Regions from separate parts of the Blautia sp. NSJ-175 genome, predicted to be linked through region 1. Evidence: a T-box and tRNA genes for the amino acid it is inferred to sense, from the RefSeq annotation. Region 1 holds a T-box; the other holds one or more tRNA genes.
What was found. A T-box is a leader RNA that pairs with one kind of tRNA and senses whether it is charged. The one in region 1 lies ahead of MUB35_RS04240 (proline--tRNA ligase), so its partner is inferred to be a tRNA-Pro.
Positions count from the first base shown of each region.

Region 2: it has a tRNA-Pro gene. The T-box ahead of MUB35_RS04240 (proline--tRNA ligase) is inferred to sense a tRNA for this amino acid. The anticodon was not compared.

Region 1 is NZ_JALIFQ010000002.1:133,432-136,696, reverse strand. Features, by position in the region: gene MUB35_RS04245 (glycoside hydrolase family 3 protein) at 1-553, shown strand, start outside; T-box leader at 726-993, shown strand; gene MUB35_RS04240 (proline--tRNA ligase) at 1,403-3,121, shown strand; gene MUB35_RS04235 (aminotransferase class I/II-fold pyridoxal phosphate-dependent enzyme) at 3,126-3,265, shown strand, end outside.
Region 2 is NZ_JALIFQ010000017.1:24,964-28,228, reverse strand. Features, by position in the region: gene MUB35_RS22035 (LacI family DNA-binding transcriptional regulator) at 1-71, shown strand, start outside; gene MUB35_RS22030 (AEC family transporter) at 307-1,254, shown strand; tRNA gene MUB35_RS22025 (tRNA-Pro) at 1,322-1,395, opposite strand; gene MUB35_RS22020 (hypothetical protein) at 1,571-3,265, shown strand, end outside.

The DNA of each region.
Region 1 (3,265 bases):
GCTTACCCCGGCTATGAATATACACAGAAGTCCCCTGTGCGGAAGAAACTTTGAATATTATTCCGAGGACCCGCTGGTATCAGGAAAAATGGGAGCAGCTATGATCAGGGGCATCCAGTCTCAGCATATCGGGGCGTCCATGAAACATTTCTGCTGCAACAATAAGGAGACTAACAGGAAGGACAGCGATTCCAGGGTGTCGGAGAGGGCGCTCAGGGAAATCTATCTGAAAGGATTCGAGATCGCGGTAAAGGAAGCCCAGCCCTGGACAGTGATGACATCCTATAATCTGATGAATGGATATCCCACTTCCTGTAACCCGGAACTGCTTAACGGAATCCTCAGAGAAGAGTGGGGCTTCGAGGGAATGGTGACTACGGACTGGTGGAATCACGCGGAGCATTATCTGGAAGTAAAGGCCGGGGGAGATATCAAGATGGGATGTGGTTATCCTGACAGGATTCTGGAGGCTAAGGAGAAGGGATTCGTGAGCAGGGAAGAGATGGAGAAGTGCGCGGAGAGGATATTGGGGATGATATTGAAAGTGGATTAAATATTCTGGACGGGACTGTGTACTTGCTGATTTGGAATTTTGATGCCATCGGCCTGAATATACCCTGCGGGACAGGAACGTGTAAATGGTAATCACAGGCGGCTTTTAGCAGCGGTTTTGTTTTTAATATCGTTGACATGGATGCGGTTTTGTGATAAGATTCGGAATCAAGAGAAAGGCGTTGAGAAGAGATAGTAAGCGTGTCTGGACGTTGCAGAGAGAAGCCGGGTGGTGCGAGGCTTTATGGAGGGGCGCTGAACCGGTCTTTGAGCTGCAGGCTGAAAGGTGACGAGTAGGTTATGACGGGTATCCTCCGTTATGGGGATGGAGTATCGGATGGCTGATGATCTTTGGATGGATGGCGTCCTGTACTTGGAGAGAGCAGAATGGAAATTCTGAATTCAGGTGGTAACACGGATATTTGAGTATTCGCCCTGAACTGGCTTAGCTGGTTCAGGGTTTTTGTTTTTTCTGCCGCTCGCTGTCCCATCGGTTCCGGGCAACGTGGTGTGTTGCGTTTGTATGCAGCCGAATTCTACACCGAGGGTATTTCGTCCGCCTGAGACGAACAATGGGTTGTACGGCTCAGACGGACGAAATACCCTCGGTGTAGCTTCGGAATGCATACGGCACTGCAACACACCACGTTGCCCGGAACCGATGGGACAGCGGCGGCAGAAAAAAGCACTTCGTGCAGGGTGAGGGCGGGAGGTTGTTTTATGTGAGCAAGCGATAATTCCATTGTTAGATGCAATTCAGGATGGATTTTGCCTTTAGATGTGAGGGGTGCTGAATAGTTGGTAGATTTAGATATATGAAATAAAAAAATGTGAATGGAGGAAGAGTGTTATGAAGATGGAGAAAGTTGTGGGGGAAAGGTTTCGGGAGAGGCCGGCGGATTGTGTGATCGACAGCCATGCTTTGATGGTGAGAGGCGGGTATATGAAGTATGTGGGGAATGGGATTTATTCGCAGTTTGGGCCGTTGAGGAGGATTTGCAGGAAGATTGAGGGGATTATTCGGGAGGAAATGGATGGGATTGATGGGCAGGAGGTGCAGTTTCCTGTTGTTATGCCAGCCTCGCTTTGGGAGGAGTCGGGGAGATATGAGAGTGTGGGGAGTGAGCTGCTGCGGTTTTCGGATAGAAATGGGAGTAAGATGGTACTGGGGATGACACATGAGGAGGCTTCGGTGCAGTTGGTGCGGGAGTATGGAAAGAGTTATGCTAAGTATCCTTTTATGATTTATCAGATCCAGACAAAGTTCAGGGATGAGGCAAGGCCGAGGGCAGGGCTGATCCGGGTGAGAGAGTTTACAATGAAGGATGCTTACTCATTCCATACTTCTCAGGAGGACCTGGAGGAATATTATCAGAAGTGTTATCATGCTTATGAGAGGATTTTTGCAAGGGCCGGGATTCCGGAGACGATTGCCGTGGCTTCGGATTCGGGGATGATGGGCGGCAGTCTGTCTCATGAATTTATGCTGCTGACTCCTGTGGGGGAGGACTCTGTTGCGGTCTGCCCGGAATGCGGGTTCAGGGTTAATGTGGAGATGGCTGAGAGTATTGTTGAGAATCCGCAGGATGATGTGCAGGAGGAACTGAAACTGGTGTACACACCGGATATTCATACGATTGAGGATGTGTGCGGATTTTTGGGGATGCCTGAGGAGAAATCCTGTAAGGCTGTGGTGTATCAGAAGAATTCGGATGACAAGTTTGTGGTGCTGTTTATCCGCGGGGATCTGGATGTGAATGAGACAAAGGTTACCAATTTCCTGAAAAGTGAGATTCGTCCGGCGGAAATAACGAAGGAATCCGGACTGCATCCCGGATTTATCGGGCCTTATGATCTGCAGGGGGATTTTACGGTGCTCTATGACAGGTCTTTGCAGGGGGGAATGAATCTCTCCTGCGGCGGTAATGTGGAGGAACATCATTATACAGGACTTTGTATGGAAAGGGACTGCCCGCAGGCGGAGTATCATGATTTTGCCAAGATTTCAGAGGGCGGCGTGTGTCCCGGATGCGGTAAGCATACGATTCAGGTATGCAGAGGTATTGAGGTGGGAAATATTTTTCAGCTCGGTACAAAGTATACGGAGAGTATGGGGATGCAGTATCTGGATAAAGATGGGAAGGAAAAGTATCCTTTGATGGGGTGTTATGGGATAGGGATCGGAAGGCTGGCAGCCTCCGTGTGTGAAGCACATCATGATGAGTACGGGCCAATCTGGCCTATGGCCATTGCTCCCTGGCAGGTGCATCTGTGCTGTGTAAGGCCGGATAATGAGGAAGTGAAAGCATTTGCGGATAAGCTGTATGAAGACCTTCAGAGGCAGGGCGTGGAGGTGCTCTATGATGACAGGAAAGTGAGCGCCGGGGTTATGTTCTCAGATGCGGATCTTATGGGTGTGCCTGTGCGTGTGATCGTCAGCCCGAGAAATATGAAAGAAGGGTGCTGCGAGATCGTGACAAGGGATAAAAATGTTCAGAAGAAAGCGGCGCTTCAGGATGTTAAAAAGGAGATTGCAGTGCTGATTGAGGAATTGTCTGGGAGAGGATGAGAAAATGGAACAGCAGAAGTGGCTGGATGAGGCTTTATATGAATATGGAAGAAAGGATTACTATCCATTTCACATGCCGGGGCATAAACGGGAATTTTGTCCGGGGACGCTGAAAAACCCTTATTTGGTTGACATAACTGAGAT
Region 2 (3,265 bases), on a different contig from region 1:
GAACGCCGCATATGAAGATCGCCATACCTTCCAGTTTAAGTGAAAGGGAAAGTGTGAAGAGGCTTGAATGATTTTATTCAGGCCTCTGTTTTTTAGCCCTTTTCCGTATGGGTAAAAAAGAGGTGAAAGAAAGTAAAAGCGCTGTCTCACTGATCGTAAGACATAATGAAGCAATGAATCGTCACGGAAGTGGGGCACAGGGTGACAGCAAAAATATTTAAAACCGTGCGGGAAGGGAATTGTGCAGGCAGAGAGAAGAGCGTATAATAGACAATCATGCGGATAAAACCGCCGGGAGGAACAGAAATGGAAAATATCATATTGTCTTTTAATGTCATCGCCCCATTATTTTTCCTGATGGTGATAGGCTACGCAATAGCTAATTATACGGATCTTGCAGACAAAGACCTGCTGAAAAAAGCAAATTCCCTTGTATTTAAAGTATTTTTGCCCTGTATGCTGTTTAAAAATATATATCAGAGCAACATCAGGGAGCAGATGCAGGGCGGGCTTTGTTTTTTTGCGGCAGGTAGTCTGCTTCTTTTATTTGTTCTTTTATGTCTCATTGTACCTAAAGTTGTGAAAAAGGAAAACCAGCAGGGCGTGGTGATCCAGGGGATTTTCAGGAGCAACTACGTCATATTCGGAGTGGCGGTGGTGGAGAATATGTATGGTTCGGCCAATACGGTGACTGCCGCTATTTTAAGCGCGGTTCTGGTGCCAATGTATAATTTTCTGGCAGTGATCGCGCTGTCCTTTTTCGGAGGAAAGAGGGAGCGGGACTTTAAGAAGGTTCTTGTGGGGATTCTGAAAAATCCGCTGATCATCGCATCGGTTCTGGGAATCATTGCCTCGCTTCTGGGCTTTAAACTTCCCAAGGCTGCAGACACCACGCTGAATGATCTGGCAAAACTGGCGACACCCATTGCGTTTTTGATCCTGGGAGGAGACTTTGATTTCTCTAAAGTGAGGGGGAACTTGAAAATTGCCGGAGGGGTAGTTGCGGTCAAGATGGTGATTCTGCCACTTATCTTTATTCCTATGGTTGTTGCAATGGGATATCGTAATTCAGACCTGCTGGCGGCACTGCTGGCTTACCAGACACCGGTCGCGGTGTCAAGCTATATCATGGCCCAGCAGGCGGGAGCAGATGAACAGCTTGCAGGGCAGCTTGTGGTTTTCAGCAGTGCTGTTTCTATATTTACATTGTTTGTTACTATATTTATACTGAGACAGATGGGGCTTCTCAATTGAGAGGTCCTTGTTTTTGGGCAAGAAAAAAGCACCGGAAACTTTACGTTTCCGATGCTTCTGCTGAAAGTCGAAGCGACGTGATTCGAACACGCGACCTCTGCGTCCCGAACGCAGCGCTCTACCAAACTGAGCCACGCTTCGTTATTTTGTTTCGGCTGTGTCATTCAGCATTTGTTATTATATATAATGGCGGCAGAAATGTCAACATATTTTTGCATTTTTTTCAAAAACTTTTTCATCCGGGTTTTATGCAGAGTTCTAAATGTTTTTTTCGCTCATATACTTTACGGAATAATTGGTATTGGAGAAAGAAAATTTGGCTGGATATCGGCGATTTGTTGCGTATGTATATGAGTACCCGGATGGAAAGAAAGGAAATGGGAAGGGATTTATCAAAGTAGAGGCCCGGGATGGTAAGTGCCGCATGAACTATCGGCTTCAAGGAATCTATGGAAAAGAGGAGGCACCCTGTAAAATTTACGGGTTTGTGAGAAAAAGCGACGGATGTGAAGGCATTTATCTTGGAGAATGTGACCTGGCAGGTGATACGGTCCAGTTTCAGACGGAAGTACCGGATCAGGGAATGGGAGGCACTGCGTACGGACTGAACGACCTGAGCGGTCTGGTCATGCTGACCGGAGATGGAATCATGTATGGTACAGGGTGGGATGATCGTCCTGTGCGCCTGGAAGAAATCAGGCTCCCGAGAATGCAGGAGGACAGATCCCGGAATGCGGACAGAGCCCCTGAGACAAATAATAATATGCAGAAAGAGGAGCTAGAGACAGGACCGGAGGCTGTGCAGGATGAACTGCCGGAGGGTGTTGCAGCAGCGGAGGCGCTCATGGAAGCAGAGGGGCCAGTTGCTCTGGACGATGAAGAGGGTTCCCTGCCGTTAGCGGAGCATTCTGAAGAGACAGTTAATCTGTTCAGCGGGGAGAGCCCGGATGATAATCTGGAGGAAATGGATTACCGCACAGACACAACAGTGGAAATAGAAACGGATTCAACGGATGCTGGCCGTGCAGAGAGAGGAAATACTATGGAAGGAAACCGTGCAGAGGCAGGGAACGCCATGGAAGGAAACCGTGCAGAGGCAGGGAACGCCATGGAAGGAAACCGTGCAGAAGCAGGGAATGCCATGGAAAGAAACCGTGCAGAAGCAGGGAATGCCATGGAAAGAAACCGTGCAGAGACAGGCAATGCCATGGAGGGAAATCGTGCAGACGGGAACAATGCCATGGGAGGAAACCGTACGGAAAGAGAAAATGCCATGGAGGCAGACTGGGAAGCGGGAAACAATGCCGTGGGAGGAAACCGCGCAGAGAGGGAGAATGCCATAGAGGCGGACTGGGAAGCGGGAAATAATGCTGTGGATGGTAACCGAGCCGGAAGGAATAATTCCATGGATGACACTCCTTGGCAGGGCAGATATCCGTCCAATACATTCAGACAGGGAGGTATGAATACTCCTGATAGAAACCGGGAAGAGAGGAGTAATTCCTCGAATGCAGGCCACCGGGATTGGGGCTATCCACCAGTCATAGGACGGGATAATGAGACTTCCGCGCCGGACAGACGCATGGAGGAGAACCGTTCCAATGAATCTTCTGAAACAGAGGAAAGAAGGCAGGCAATGCCGTCCCGGACAGAGGGGGACCCTTACATGCCGCCTCGTATAAATGAGAGGGGAACTTATTTTCCACAGCATTATGAGGAGGATGAGCCGGAAACAGGACAGGAGGAACGATCTGAGCAGAGAATGGAGCCGGTCGCCCCTTCACGGACAGAAAATACAGTACAGCCGGTTATGGAACCGTCACGGTCGGATATGGGCCAGAACCGGAACACAGCAGTACCGAATATGGGCCAGAACTGGGACGCAGCAGTACCGAATATGGACCAGGACCGGAATGCCGCAATGCCGGATATGAACCAGAACCGGAATACTGCAATGCCGGACACAGACCGGAATCCGGACACCACAGCCCCGGACATGGAGAGGCCTCCA